One region of the Robertmurraya sp. DFI.2.37 genome, then DNA from elsewhere that is predicted to be linked to it. Evidence: riboswitches for the same ligand, from Rfam matches in the RefSeq annotation. Region 1 holds a riboswitch; each other region holds the start of a gene.
The links. Region 1 has a riboswitch for cobalamin ahead of PZE06_RS04265 (ribonucleoside-diphosphate reductase subunit alpha). Riboswitches for the same ligand answer to the same signal wherever they lie in the genome.
Positions count from the first base shown of each region.

Region 2: another riboswitch for cobalamin. It lies ahead of PZE06_RS17630 (methyl-accepting chemotaxis protein); the one in region 1 lies ahead of PZE06_RS04265 (ribonucleoside-diphosphate reductase subunit alpha).
Region 3: another riboswitch for cobalamin. It lies ahead of PZE06_RS10360 (ABC transporter substrate-binding protein); the one in region 1 lies ahead of PZE06_RS04265 (ribonucleoside-diphosphate reductase subunit alpha).

Region 1 is NZ_JARGEJ010000005.1:61,184-66,588, forward strand. Features, by position in the region: gene PZE06_RS04255 (flavodoxin domain-containing protein) at 1-395, opposite strand, end outside; gene PZE06_RS04260 (ribonucleotide-diphosphate reductase subunit beta) at 392-1,432, opposite strand; gene PZE06_RS04265 (ribonucleoside-diphosphate reductase subunit alpha) at 1,567-3,846, opposite strand; cobalamin riboswitch at 4,007-4,185, opposite strand; gene PZE06_RS04270 (YajQ family cyclic di-GMP-binding protein) at 4,273-4,764, opposite strand; gene PZE06_RS04275 (CvfB family protein) at 4,892-5,405, shown strand, end outside.
Region 2 is NZ_JARGEJ010000038.1:3,962-9,366, forward strand. Features, by position in the region: gene PZE06_RS17630 (methyl-accepting chemotaxis protein) at 447-2,495, opposite strand; adenosylcobalamin (AdoCbl) riboswitch at 2,975-3,125, opposite strand; gene PZE06_RS17635 (3D domain-containing protein) at 3,323-4,447, opposite strand; gene PZE06_RS17640 (glycoside hydrolase family 1 protein) at 4,682-5,405, opposite strand, start outside.
Region 3 is NZ_JARGEJ010000015.1:29,270-34,674, reverse strand. Features, by position in the region: gene mgtE (magnesium transporter) at 57-1,415, opposite strand; gene PZE06_RS10370 (hypothetical protein) at 1,968-2,744, shown strand; gene sfsA (DNA/RNA nuclease SfsA) at 2,759-3,490, shown strand; cobalamin riboswitch at 3,624-3,834, shown strand; gene PZE06_RS10360 (ABC transporter substrate-binding protein) at 3,968-4,945, shown strand; gene PZE06_RS10355 (FecCD family ABC transporter permease) at 4,971-5,405, shown strand, end outside.

The DNA.
Region 1 (5,405 bases):
ATTCTTCCCATATCGACGTCTTGTGGTAAAAGTTCCACTTTTAATGTAACAGCAAGATTTGTTCGCTCTTTTAAGCTGTCGCGAAAGGCATTTACAGCACCGCAAAATTTGGGATAGAAACTATCTCCGGTACCGAACACACCTGTGACAAGATGTTCCCAAGAACCACTCTCTAACTGAGCCTGTAATGGGACCATTTCTAGCGGTACTTCTCCATCGCCCCAAGTATAAGTTCCAATCAGGAGGCCATCAAATGTTAAGAGTGAATGTAATGGAAAATCCTCCACTCGATAACAAGAGATATCGAGTCCTTTTTGCTTGAACTGCTCCATAATTATACGTGCAAGCTCTTCCGTATTGCCACTGATGGAGCTATAGACGATAGCTAGCTTCATAGTTCATCAAACCCATTCGATTCAGTTACTTTCGTATAGGTTCTTGATTTTTGTTCGAAGAAATCAGATTTCGTTTCATTCATCATTTCATCGCTAAACACTTGAATCCATGGCATTGGGTTGTCACGACCACTATAATGGTTTTCGAGTCCTAATTGGCGAAAACGTTTATTTGCTAGATATTCAACATAACCTTCGAATTCTTCTAAATTGATTCCTTCAATTTCTTTTAAAATATAGCGGGCCCACTCCTTCTCTAATTCAACAGCGTCTGAAATGGAATGATAAACATATTGAATATTTTCTGGCGTATTAAGCTCTGGGTTTTCGGTTAACAAAATTCGGATGAATTGGGCAATAAAGTAGGCATGCTGCATTTCATCTCTTTGAATATAGCTTATCATCGTACTTGTCTTAAGCATTTTTTGTTGTCTAGCAAGATGATAGAAAAAGGCAAACCCTGCGTAAAAATAAATACCTTCTAAATTAATCGACTGAACCGCTAGTTGAAATAAATGCTGTGGAGTTGGTTCCTGACGGAAATTCTCATAGGCGATTAAAATGATTTCATTTCTTTTTCGGACAATCGGATCATCCTTTGCTTGATTAAAACGTTCAATTTGCTCGCTTAAAGGAATAAGTGAACTTAAAATATAGGAATAGGATTCATTATGAACCGCTTCTTGTTGAGCTATAACTGCAAAAATGGCTTTAAAGCTAGGGTCGGTTACATAATCCATAACTTGTGTCATCGTTGGCGTTTGCAGACTATCTAAGGATGCCAACTGCGTGTTGACCCGTAAAAACACGTCCTTTTCAATGGAGCTTAAATGATCCCATTGCTTAATATCATCTTGCATATTTATTTCTTGCGCCTTCCAAAAATTTGCTAGCAGTGTTTGATACATGCGATACATTTGTGGGTAGGCGATATCATTCCAGTTAAGGATACCAGATGCTTTACCGTTAATAATGCCTGTTGCTTTATTAGGAAATTCGGGATTTAATAATTTAATCTTTTTTAAAGTGCTAGTCATGAAAGAGGGCTCCCTTCTTTAGCTGTTAACTGTTGAAATTAGATTTTTATCAGAACAAGTCTCCAATTTAAGTTTGAAACTGGAGATTTCGTCATGCAGCGGTGCGATATTTAATGATGCTTTATGCTTTTTTATTAACTATGGCATGCTTCACATTCTTCAATTTCAGTTTGTGAGGTGCTGCGAACATAATAGGTTGTTTTCATGCCAGACTTCCACGCTTCTAGATGAAGCTCAAGCAGCTCCTTTGCTTTAATATCGTGGCGCACATAAAGATTGAAACTAATGGCTTGATCGATGTGCCGCTGTCTAGCAGCGTTTTGCTTAATGCTCCATTTTTGATCAAGTTCATGCCGAACTTTACGATAGTAATAATAAGTTTGATGATTTATATCTGGTGCTGTCACCTTAAATTTAAAGTTTTTCTTCTCCTCTGCATATTCGAGGGCATAGAGCGGATCGATACCGTCTGTTGAGCCACCGATTTTTGCTGTAGAAGAATTAGGGGCAACTGCCATCATCCAGCCATTTCTTACCCCAAATGCTTGAATGTTTTCCCGGAGCTCAGCCCATCTAGACGTTGTATATCCTTTGCGTTGAAAATAGTCTCCTGATTCCCATTCAGACCCTTTAAATAGGGAATACGCTCCTTTTTCTTTCGCTAATTCCATCGATGCTTTAATCGTGTAGAAAGCGATGTCCTCATAGACTTCATCGGCATAATGAACAGCTTGAACTGATTCCCACTCGATACCTTTTAAGGCAAGGAGATGATGCCAACCAAAGGTTCCAAGTCCGACAGCTCGATATTTCGCGTTCGTTGCTTTAGCTTGGTGGACAGAAATATCATTTATATCAATCACGTTGTCTAGCATTCTCATTTGAATGGCAATTAATCGTTCTAAAACATTCGCTCTGATCGCGTTTGGCAAATGGATGGAGGAGAGGTTGCAAACGACGAAGTCCCCAGGCTTTCTAATTATTACGATATTTCCATCTGCATCTGTAAATTCGCTTTGAATCGTAGTTGCTGACATGTTCTGACTAATCTCCGTGCACAGATTACTGCAAAATATCGCTGTACGTCCATGTCCAAGCACATGCTTATTCGGGTTTTGTCGATTAACTTCATCGCGATAAAACATGTAAGGCGTTCCTGTTTCCAGCTGAGCAACCATGATACGAACCATAATATCCATTGCCCGGTATGTTTTACGGGGAAGAAGTGGATGGTTGACAGCCTCCTCATATTTTTGTGTGAAAAACTTTTCATCTGTTTCGTCGTAAAAATCCTCTAAACCAAGTGGATTTCCGTTTTCATCTTTCCAACCCATCATTTGTTTTACTTGATGAGGACAGAAGGTGTGCCATTCCCCAATACTTTTTCCATTTTCATCGACCTCTTCGATCTTTTTCATGAAAAGGTCAGGAATGGAAACGCCTGTAAAAATATCGTGCGCTTTTCTTCGCTCGTCGCCGTTATTTGTTTTTAGATCTAAAAAGCCGTTCATAATATCTTTATGAAAAATATCTAAATAAATGGCGACAGCACCTTGCCGTTGACCAAGCTGATCGACGCTCACTGCAGTGTCATTAATTAAGCGAATCCAAGGGACGACCCCTGAAGAATTTCCTTTAAACTTTTTAATATCGGAGCCGAGCGCCCTTACTTTTCCATAGTAAATTCCGATACCCCCGCCATCCTTACTCAATCGAGCGATATCCCAGTTGTTTAAGTAAATGCCGTCTAAGGAGTCGTCCACTGTGTCAATAAAACAGGAGGAGAGCTGACCATAGCTTTTACCGGCATTTGCTAGAGTTGGTGTAGCAACGGTCATATACAAGTTGCTTAAGGCCCAATATGCTTCTTTCACATACGACAATCGCTTTTGCCTTTCTTCATTTTTCATTAAGGTCATGGCGATGATCATGAACCGTTCCTGTGGAAGTTCATATACATTTTGATGATAGTCCTTTGCTAAATAGCGATCGGCTAAAAGAAATAATCCCATATATGTAAAAAGGGAATCTTTATCTGGGTCAATTTCTTGTCCCAATTGTTCAATTTCCTCCTTACTGTAGGCTTGAAGGAGATCGTTTGAGTAAATTCCAATATCGCTTAAGTATTGAATAAGATGGAAGAAATCACCATATTTTTCGTTAGGTTCATACTTGCGAGAGGTTGCCGCTTTTTCGTAAAGCTCAAGCAGGAGCATATGTGCAGCAAGAAAAGTCCAGTTTGGTTCGATCATATCGACATGATTTAATGCATATTGGAGAACCGTTTGCTTGGAAGTACGTTCGTCTGTTGTAAGCAGCTGTTGTTCAATTTCCGTAACATTTAGGTTGTATTTTTTTGCCGTGTTCTTCAGGGCTTCAAGTACCCTTTCATTTTTGGTTGCGATTGTACTCATTGTTCAAAATCTCTCCCTTAATTTTTCGGAAGAGAGAAAGGTAACTAAAAAACCCACCTTCAAAAATGAAGATGGGTTAAAACGCTGATATTTAGTAGAAAAGGAACAAGCCTTTTTTGCTTAAACACCTTCGTTTTACCTTCCCAACTCCCGAAGAAGATAATGACGTATAAAAAAGGCAGGTCTCCTGACTTGTGCTTCATCCTACTTTAGGTCCTTCCCATCGAGATGATAGTGGCTTTTCCTATTTCGTCACACTTACAGTTGCGGGTACAGTTCTGGATTCTCACCAGATTCCCTATTAAGTCTATTTAAGACACCTAATTTATCGGTTGTATACTATATATTGTGGTATATGGTTGTTTTACTTACTATATATGTAAGATTGTTTTATTATAAGTGATCTATTTTAAAATGACAACCGTTTTAGCGATAATTTACAAATTGAACATCGATTGATAAATCGGCTTCTTTTACTGCAGCGATAATTGCTTGCAAGTCGTCGCGGCTTTTCGCTGTAACCCGAACTTGATCATCCTGCACTTGGCTTTTAACCTTTAAACCGCTATTTTTAATTAAAGTATTGATTTTTTTGGCATTTTCTTTATCGATTCCTTGCACAAGCTTTGCTCGTTGTCTTACAGTTCCTCCAGACGCGCCTTCAATTTTTCCATAATCAAGATTCTTAATGGGAATGCCTCTTTTAATCATTTTACTGAGGAGAACATCCTTTAATTGTTCGAGCTTGTATTCATCATCTGATACAAGGACAAGTTCTTCATTATCAAGGGTTACTTTACTCTTGCTTCCTTTAAAATCATACCGTGTGGAGATTTCTTTCATCGTTATATTAATTGCATTCGTCACTTCGGAAAAATCTACTTTTGATACAATATCAAATGAGCTATCTTTTGCCATCATGAGCCCTCCTTTAAATACATGTATAATTTCCCTTCTAGGCTCCATTATAGTAAAATATAGCAGTTCAAACAACTTTCGGAAAGACTACTTTCGCATGAAGTGTAAAATAGAGGAGTGTATGGCAATGGCTTTAAATGATTATGTAGGGCAGGTATTAACTTTAACGGTTGCAAGGTATGCCCAGTTTGGCTACTTTTTAACGGACGGAGAAGAAGATGTTCTAATGCATGAAAATGATACGGAGCTTGAATTAAATGAGGGCGATGAAGTTGAGGTTTTCTTGTATGCTGATTCCCATGGGCGAGCCTCAGCAACATCAACGATTCCGAAAATCAAGGTGGGCGAGTACGGCTGGGCAAAGGTTAGTGATACAAAGCCGGGACTCGGTGTATTTTTAGATATTGGCATCAATAAGGACATGCTTTTAGGGGAAGAGGATTTACCAACGAAGCAGTCCGTTTGGCCAATGGTCGGAGATTTGCTTTATATCACATTGCGTGTCAATCGAAATAATCGGATTTATGTGAAGCTTGCTACGGATCCTGTCATTGATGAAAAGAGAGTCAAGGCAACCCGTGCTGATTTTAATAAAAATATTCAAGGGCATATTTATCGTACGGCAAAGGTAGGAAGCTGGA
Region 2 (5,405 bases), on a different contig from region 1:
GCTGAGATTTTTCGCAAATTCCTTCGTCATTCTTCAATAAATAAGACCCTTTCTTGACTTATCCCAAAAGTTTGCTCGGGTCCTCCCTGCTTGTGCTTGAGGTAAATACAATAATGGGAAGTAAACCTTCTTTTCTAAACTTGTTAAACGATATTGTAAGTAGAGCGATTTTGGGCTCATGTTCTGGGAACCAAAGCTTCACACGACTTTCATTATGAGTAAAGAGCAACACCAACATATAACAAAGCCAAACAAAAAAAGAGAAGCCTTACAGAAAGATGAACTCATCTTATCTATAAAGCTTCTCTGCTTTTTTCTACACGTCATTGTGTTCAGTTCAAGATTACTACTAAGATTTATTTTTGTCAAAGCTTATCACAAATTCGTAACGATTCCATCTGCATGTATGTTATCATTGTTGTTTTAAGAAGCTTGTCGCTTTAACATTATACTCGGAATTTGCTTATCGCTTCTTGTAATTCTTGGGCCATGCTGCTTAATACCGAGGCGGAAGCGGTGATATCCTCCATTGAAGCGTTCTGCTCTTCCGATGCTGCCGCTACATTCTGAATATTTTCCGCTGATTGTTTGGCAATATCTGATACCGCTTTAATCTCAGGAACCATATTTTGAGTGCTCGCTTGGACTTCATTCAAAATCGCTGAAACTTCCTTTGAATTATTAACAACATTCACGATCATTTGAACAATTTCTTTAAAAGTGTCTCCTGTTTTATAAACAAGTTCTATGCTATCCTGAACGGATTGTTTATTATCATTCATAGCGGAGACGGTTCTTTCTGTCTCATTTTTTATTTCTTGTATAATGTTGAAAATCTCTTTCGTTGCATCACTCGATTGCTCGGCTAGTTTTTTCACTTCATTTGCAACCACTGAAAAACCTTGGCCATGTTCACCAGCTCTTGCTGCTTCAATTGAAGCATTTAACGCCAGTAAATTGGTTTGCTCCGCAATATTTGAAATCATATCAACGATTTGAGTTACCTGGTTTGATTTTTCTCCCAATCTATCTACACTGCTTGCTGTTTCAGTGGTCGCTTGATGAACAAAGTCGATTTGTTTTAATGTATTGGCGACCACCTCACTCCCCGCATTCGCCTTTTTATTTGTTTCCGTTATTAATTTTGTAATTGTGGCAGTTGCATCCAGGGCCTCCTCAATGACATTTGATATTTCATTCGCCCGATTGGTTGAAATCGTTGTATTTTCAACTTGTTGTTCAGATCCTGTTGCTACATCCTGAACAGCCAACGTAATTTGCTCAGTAGCTTTGCTTGACTCCTCAGCGCTGGCAGATAACTGCTCAGAAGTAGCAGCAACCTGCTGGGACTGTAAACTAACTTTTTGAATAATTTCGGCCAAATTATCTTTCATTCGATTTAAATGCGCTGCCATTTGACCAAACTCATCCTGACTATTCGTCGTTAATGTATAACTCAAATCTCCATCTGCAATTTTTTCGGCCATTCCGTTTACATCGTTTATATTTTTTACAATCCATCTACTATAAAACAGAATAATGACAACTACGAGCGCCACTCCTATTAAACTTACAATCATTAAATTTCTAAATAATGAAGACAAAGAAGCGTATAATTCTTTATCTGGAACGACAAGGCCGATTGTCCAATCTGTAAGCGGTTCTTTTTTAAAAAACAGTGAATAATCTCCTGTCTGATCTTTAAAATGGAGAATTCCATCGTCGTTCTCAACTATTTGATTGCCTAATTTTGCAAGCGCTGTGTTCGGATCGTCTTGTATGTTTACTTGCATTGCCTTTTCAGCTTCAAGATCTGCTATATATGTCCCATTCTTATCTATTAAAAAGGAGTAACCGGTTTCCTCTACTTTCGTATCACGAATCATTTTTTGGATTTCACTTAAATCAATGTCGCCTGTAGCCACTCCCATGAAGTTATCCTGATCATCATAAAATGGAGCACTTGCTGTAACCATTGATACATCAACATTCGTATCTAAATATGGACTTGTAAATACAACACTTTGATCAGTATCCTTGACAATCGTGTACCAATCCTGCGCCGTATAATTGAACGCTGGATCACTGTACTCCTGAGTTGTTTTTATAGAACCCTCTTCCCAATAAGCAAATGCTGAGAAATGCTCAACGTCATTTTTATATTTGAACGGCTCAAAAAATATTCCACCACCGAACGTTGAATCATTTGACGGAATAGCATTTAATAACATTTCTTCATAGGTGTTTAAAGAGTAATCCTTTGGGGATATTTCAACTTGTCTCGCGATTAACTCTGGTATTTTACTATGTGCTACCAAGCTTTTTCCAATTGTCTCTGTAATACTCTCCAGTTGATTATTCATGCGCTCTTCAATTTGCTGCTCCAGTATATTTTTTGAACTGATATAAGAAAAAACAATTATTGCCCCTAATATGAGTAATAATAACGGCAGAATTAATGATAGAGTACGCATTTTCACACTTTTGAATTTCACTATTTTCCCCACTTTCTAAAAGTCATTTCATCTTCTTTAATCGATGTTTCTTTTTAACTTAAAATCATGGAGTTTTCATTAGGCTTGCCAATCCCCTTATATTACCACCTTCTTTTCGGCTGAACTTTGAGTTCTCCAATTGTGATAGACGGTTTAATAGTTTGGCCCCCTATGCACTATTTCGGTCTAAATTTACCATCATATTAAACAGGCAAATAGACCTATGCCTTTTAGTCTGCAACTAAAGGTAAATGATAATTTGCAATTGCGTGAAAATAAAAAAAAGAAGCTTTAATAGAAAGAATTTCTTTCCATAAAGCTTCTTTGCTTTGTTTACACGCCATTGTGCCTAACTCAACTTTACAATAAGGGCCCTTTTTCTGTCAATAATTTGACAGCTGGAAGCATCTTCACTTCATACAAACCACAACATTGTGATTTTAAACAAAAAGGCATAGTGAGGTTCTTTTCACTACGCCGTTAACAAAAAGATCCTACCTCGAGATCATTTTGTTTTTTCTACACGATCTTCAGATAAATGACCTGACTTAAGGCTAAACCTTTCACAGTGGCGGGACCGTGTTGGACTTTCACCAACTTCCTTTACCTGAAACCGTTATATTTTTGTTTATATTTTTATACTAACAAATTCATCCATAAAATTCATCTATAATGATCCGTTTTTCGCAAATCATTCATAAGTTTTTTCCTCCTCCATTTACACCCATACATCATTGCCGCTCCTGGTTGAAAAATGAACAGTTAATCAAACGGTCATATAAACTAAACGACGAGGGCGCTTTTTCTTAAAACGCCCTCGTCGTTTACTAATTTAATATAGAAATTTTAACTACTTTTCGTCCCCATCTTATTGCTTGAGCATCGTTTGGCATTAATACGTCAATTTTATGACCCTTAATGGCACCTCCCGTATCACCTGCGATCGCTTCACCATAGCCTTCCACCCATACTTTGGAACCGAGTGGAATAACAGAAGGGTCTACAGCGATTAATTTCATATTTGGATTCTTTCTAATATTATACCCCATATACGTTAATCCTGTTTTTGAACTTTCATGACTATAGGCAGTAGCGGTGACATACATGGTATTTTTAACGGTGCTATTTTCCTTTGGCGCCCTACTTTTAGCCTGTGTTTTATTTTGATTAACGACATTAGCTGTCTTAACTGCATTTTGACGTTCTTGTTTTAACTTGTTTTGAGCTTGAGTTAATTGTTTTTGAAAAAGTTCCTTCTCTTTTTCCGCGAGATGGATCTCGTTATTCACCGCATCATATTTTGCTTGAACAGCAGCCAATTCTTGTTGTCTTTTCTGCAAACTGTTATCCAAGGTTGTTTGACTAGCAGCTAATTCGGTATATTGTTTTTCCAATTTTTCTTCTTGTTGATCAATCGCTATTTTTTCTTCTTCAATCTTTGCAAGATCCGCTCTCTGTTGTTCTAGCAAATCTTTATCCGCTCCCAGGATCGTCGTAACTGCTGACACCCGTTCAAATAAATCAGTAATACTCTCAGCATTGAGTAGAATGGCTACAATCGCATTCACCTGATCATTATGCTGCAAAGAAACCAGCCGATCTTCCATTACTTCTTTACGGGTATGTACCTTATCCTGAAGCACAATGATTTCTTCTTTTTTATCTTCAATTATTTGTTTCGTTTTATTTATTTTTTCTTCAAGAGCATTGATCGTTTCAGTCGTCTTTACGATTTCCGTCTCGATGGCTTTCAACTCTTTTTGAACATTTTGCAGTTCAGCCGCTATTTCCTGCTTTTCAACTTTTTTTTCATTTATCTTTTCAGCATTTTGCTGAAGTTTGTTTTGACTAGAAGTGATCATTCCTTGACTTGTTTCTGCATTTGCCACAATACTTGTTGAAAATAAAACTACACTTGTTAGAGCGATGGCTCCCCTTTTTAAGGAATGCATAAGACAACCCCTTCCTAATACATTATTTATAACATAGGAGCAGGGGTATTTTGATTACAATTATATTAAAATAGCGATACAAATCGTTGCAAATATTAAATTTGAATGTTTACGACACTTATTCTTGCAAAAAAAGCCCCGCAAAAATTCATACCATTTTCGCGAGGCACCATTTAAATATTAACAATCCATAAAGTTTACTTTAAATCCTTTCGCAAAAGCGCTTTTCAATCATTATAGCTTGCGCCCATTCGTTTCAATCACTTCTTTATACCAAAAAAAACTGTCCTTTTTAATGCGGCGGAGATCGTGTTCCCCTTCTTCATGTTGATTCACATAAACAAAACCATATCGTTTTTGAAAGCCGTTCAACCAGCTTAGAAGATCAGTAAACGACCATGTACAGTAGCCAAGGACATTGACTCCGTCGGAAATAGCTTCCTGAACGGCTTTTATGTGTACTTGCAAGTAATTGATCCGATAATCATCCTTGACGAGACCCTCTTCCAGCTTATCGTATTCACCTAAGCCGTTCTCGCTAATTAAAATTGGCAATTTATAGCGATTGGCAATCCGTCTCAAAGCAATCCTGAGACCAGTCGGATCAATATTCCAGTCCCAATTCGTCCTTTCTAAATGGGCGTTTTTAACTGTTTTAAAAAGGCCGGGTACCCCGGTATCTTGAGAGGAACCTTTTTTTCCGGTTGTATTCAATTTTCCTTCGGCAATACCATCAAGCGGATTCTGTTCAAAAGTTGTCGTTTGATAATAGTTTACTCCCATGAAATCCGGTTTCCCATCCTTGAGTAATTCGAAATCCCCGTCTTCAACAGATGGTGTTAAACCTTTCTCCTCTAAATACTTCCACGCAACTTGTGGATAGGTGCCCCACGCATACACATCCATCCACCAATGGGCATTTAGTTCCTCAGCATTTTCCGCAGAAAGAATATCATCT
Region 3 (5,405 bases), on a different contig from region 1:
AAGGGTTAAAGTAGCGTTTCTACGTTTAATATTTTCAGCACGACCGCAATACGGATTTATAATAAATAATTGAGAAACATGGTAGCAATGCCAAAATAAGTGATCAAGGAAAAAATGTCATTTAAGGTTGTAATAAGTGGACCTGATGCGATTGCAGGGTCAACCTTTAAACGATAAAGAATTAACGGAATAATCGTACCTGCTAATGTTCCAATAATAAGGGTAAGCAACAGTGAACTGCCGACGACGAGACCGAGAATAAAGTTTCCTTGCCAAATGAGGGCGATAACTGAAATGAGAATTCCGCATGTAATTCCGATAATGACTCCAACACTTAATTCCCTTAAAATAAGCTTTGTAATGACTCTTTTATCAATATCATTTGATACAAGCCCCCTGACGACAACGGCTAATGACTGCGTTCCTGTATTTCCGGTCATGCCTGAAATCATCGGCATAAAAAAGGCGAGGGCTACAACCTTTTCAAGAGTTTCCTCATAGGAGCTTATAATGCTTCCTGAAATGAGGCCGATAAATAAAAGAAGGATAAGCCATGGCAGACGTCGATAAGCAGCAACAAACGATTTTGTTTCAAAATCAATGGATTTACCGGAAGCAGAAAGCTTTTCGATATCTTCATTGGCTTCGCGGATGACGACATCAATAATATCATCAACTGTAATAATCCCGATTAAGACATGATCCTTGTCAACGACGGGAATGGCAAGAAAATCGTAGCGTTCAATCAGGCGAGCCACCTCTTCCTGGTCGGTGTCCTCTAATGCATATATAACGCGCTCATACATGATATCGCGGATTTTTTCCTGCATTTCAGCAATTAATAAGTCGCGATATGACACAACTCCGACCAGCTTTCGGTTTTGGTCGATGACATATAAATAGTTAATCGTCTCAGCGAGTTCGGCAAAAGACTTCAGTTTATCTACCGCTTCCCTGACAGTATAATAATCGCGAATCCAAACAAAGCGATTGGTCATTAATCGGCCGGCAGTTTCCGGCGGATAATTCATAATATCCTGAACAATTTGCGATTCTTCTTTTTTCATTCCTGATAGCAGTGATGCGATTTTTTCAGGAGAGAGATCTTCAAGAAGGGAGGCAAGGTCGTCATTATCCATCATGTCGAGTACCTTACCAGATTTCTCAATCCCAAGGCGGTTGAGGACGTCGAGTTGTTCTTCACTGTTTAATTCTTGGATTAAATCTGCAAGTACATTAATATTTAGGAAAAATAAAAAGCGTGTTCGATGTTTTTCCGGCAAATCCTCATAAATTTGAGCAATATCATATGGTTGAAGTTCATCGATGATTGCTTCGAATTCTTTGCGTTTATTCTCTTTTAATGCCTTGATTACATATAGGGTGATTTGATCTTCTGTCATATTCTGAATCATGAGATCACGCTCCTTTACCGGAAAATGCTGAGTGAAGATAGTACTTACTTGGATCCATTTTTTGATAGGAATTTTGTTTGTGATATAGGTTATCAATACAAAGTGTGCTATCAACTCTCGTGATTATTATAGAAAAAGATAAGAAGAATTGATACGGTAAAATTATTTTTTTATTGTCAAGGTATTGAACGTGAAAAATTTACATAGTTGGTAATACTTTTGCGTCTTTCGTGGTTCAACAAAATGGGTTTTTCTCCTGAGTTCGTGCATCCTGCCAAGTTGAGTTCAATTAAACGACAAGAACGTTTAAAGCGGCTGTCTTATTAGTTGTACCACTAAATAAACGCTTAAAACCTTCGTTCAAATAATTTTCTAATGATTAAGTTGAAAAGGGAATATTTTCACTAAATGAGAATTACGTGGATAAAATAAGATTTTATCCGAAAAGTTTGTTAAAATCTAGTTATATAATTCTAAACCATATAAACAGGACTTCATTGTCTGTTTCGTGAATCATCATCAGTCTTATCAAAAGGTTCGGAGGTTATTCTTTTGAAAAAACATAATGGCAATCAACGGGAACTTGTATATGTTCATTTGAATGAAACAAAGCATTACGTCCTATCGTATGGGATAGAATTTGGAGAATTTGCCCGCTCGCTTAAAGACCTCATGAACAACGTCCTCCTTTTAAAGCATCATTTTGATGATGGAGAGTTCAATTTGCATACGCTATTTGAATATGTTCCTCATGAGCAAGTGGAAAAGCTAATAAAGGATGATGTCTATGGGTATGGGGACTTCTGCTGGGTTGATTTTGAGGAAGAAGATGCACTGAACGAATTGTCAGGTCAGGAATTGGCGGAGCTTCTGTACCTTGGTCATATGAAAGATGCTTTGCGAACCCCCTTTTATCAGCAATTGCGCAATCGCTTTGTTTATTTAGCCCACGATGATGGTTGGTGGAATAAAGTCTATTATCGCAATATGAAAGATTTCTACCATATGCTTGGAGAAGTATTAGCAGCGAAAATGACTGATAGCAAGCTTGCCAAGAGTATCCTTGGCATTAAAAAGAAACGGCCATTTCCTCCGATTCATATGGAGCTAATCCTAAATATGAAGATCATGATGAAAGAGGGAATTCTTATCTCTATTCATGACAATGTTCAAACAAGAACGGCGATAGAGATTCCTATCTGGGTGCTCGGTGATTTTGATAACATGGATGATATGTACGAAGAGTACGAAAAAATGGCAAAAGGAAAGCCGGATGCAAAGCTTGTTTTTGATAAAAAAACACGTGAATGGAAAATGTATGCAAGCTAGGAGGCGCTGAGGAAATGCAAAAGAAAAAAGAAAGCTTATGGCTGCCATTCCCCAGAGCGCTGACAAAGGCAACATTTATTGAAAGACCGAATCGCTTTATTCTCCACTGCCAATTGCCTGAAACAGACGAACTAGCCGTGGCTCACTTGGCTGACCCTGGAAGATTGAAGGAACTTTTACTACCAGGGAAAACAGTATGGCTTATGGATCATGAAAATCCTGCGAGAAAAACGAAGTGGACAGCGATGCTATGTGAAAATGAAACACATACAAGCCTTGTTTCCCTTCATACGGCTCTCCCGAACAAGCTTGTTGAGAATGGTCTTAAATCGGGGGGGTTAAATGAGTTTGCCGGCTGGTTTTATAAAAGAGCGGAATATAAGCTGAGTGATTCTCGCTGGGATTTCCTGTTAGAAAGTAAAGAAGGAAAAGAACTTCTTTTAGAGGTTAAGAGTGTAACGTTAGCAGAAGGAGAGAAAGGAATGTTTCCGGATGCCGTCACTGCAAGAGGAACGAAGCATGTGCGTGAGCTTACACAGCTCTCGAAACATTATGAAACGGCTATCCTTTTCATCGTTCAGCGCAACGATCTTTCCTATATGACCGCTGCGAAGCATATTGATCCAAAATTTGCTGAAGCTCTGAACGAAGCTAAATCTGCTGGAGTGAAGCTTTACGCACGCTGCTGTCACATCACTGTTAATGGGATTGAATTAGGGAATGCTATTCCGGTTGTATTGGAATAGTTCGCAATTTGTTAACTTTTCTTGAAGCAAAATAGTGTATAATTTAAGCAACGGAAAATTTCATACTTTTTGAGTGTATTTTCATTTAAACAAGATTGAAAATAACTCGTTTACAGTAATAGGTGTCTTTAAGGGAAATAAAGCTTGTTTAGGTGTCAGTTTTGACTCCAGATGTGAAAAATGGCAATTTTCTCTTAGACTTAAAAGGGAAGTTGGTGAAAATCCAACGCGGTCCCGCCACTGTTAATGGGAGCATGCTGCAAATACCACTGTACATCGGTATGGGAAGGAGCAGTTTTGCTATGACCATGAGCCAGGAGACCTGCCTATTTCAACTGCACCATAAACCTACGAGGATAGGGAGGTGTTTGGAAGCCATTTATTGTCAATGCTGCAAATCCAACATCTCCATTTCTTTATAGTGGAGATGTTTTTTTATGCTCACCAACAGACTACTTAATTTTGGAGGAAAAACAGATGAAGAAATGGTACTCAATTTTATTATTACTCATGTTATCAATAGGAATCTTAGCAGGTTGCGGAGAGTCTGAAACACCAGTAGAGGAAAACAATGCAGTCGAGGAAACAGAGGGAAGCGCGGAAAATGTCAATGAAGAAGCGTTTCCTGTAACGATCACAGATGCGATTGGTGAGGAGGTCGTAATTGAGTCTAAGCCAGAGAAAATTGTATCGTTAATTCCAAGCAATACGGAAATTGCCTTTGCTCTTGGTCTTGGAAACGAAATTGTCGGGGTTTCTGAGCACGATAACTTTCCTGAGGAAGTATATGAAAAGGAAATAATCGGCGGTATGGAAATGAATGTTGAGAAGATTATTTCCCTTGAACCGAATTTAGTCTTGGCCCACGCATCAAATGCTCATAATTCGACGGAGGGCTTACAGCAATTGCGTGATGCAGGCATTAAAGTTCTTGTTGTAAATGATGCTGCCACGATTAATGAAATATATGAGTCGATTGAAATGATTGGAACTGCTACAGGTGAACAGGAGAAAGCAGAAGAAATTGTCAATGACATGAAAACAAAGATTGCAGAAATAGAGGAAAAAGCTGCTGAAATCACTGAGACAAAATCAGTTATTGTTGAGGTCAACCCTGCTCCAGACATTTTTGTTGTTGGGAAAAATACTTTTATGGATGAGATGCTCACCCTTATTCATGCAGAAAACGGTGCTGGAGATTTAGAAGGCTGGGTAAATTTGGACGAGGAAGCTGTCATTGAGCGCAATCCGGACGTCATGATTACAACTTATGGATATTATACAGAAAATGCTGTCGATTTATTGCTTTCAAGAGAGGGCTGGCAGGATGTAGCTGCGGTGAAAAATAAGCAGGTGTATGATGTGCATTCAGATCTTGTAACTCGTTCTGGTCCAAGGCTTGCAGAGGGGCTTGAGGAGCTGGCAAAAGCGATCTATCCAGAAGTATTTGAGTAATCCTACTTAGTTTGGAGAGAAAACCATGAAAAGAAGGGGTCAACGAGCTTTTGCATATATAATCGCGATCGCTTTCTTGCTTATTGCGATATTATTAGGTATTTCCATCGGGACGGTTTCTGTTCCGATTGGAAATATCATACAGATCATCGGTGCTGAAATTTTCCGTTTTATTTCTATTGATCATATTGATCCGATGCAAACGAATATCGTATTAAGTATTCGTTTACCAAGAGTTATTTTGGCAGGACTAGTGGGGGCGGCTCTCGCAATTGCAGGAGCGGCCTTTCAAGGTCTTTTGCGGAATCCACTGGCAGATCCCTATACATTAGGAGTCTCTTCGGGGGCTTCAGTAGGTGCTGTTCTCACTTTGTTTTTTCAGTTTTCGCTCCCGTTTGTAGGAGCTTTTACTTTACCTTTACTCAGTATCCTTTTTGCGTTTTTAACGATATTTGTAGTG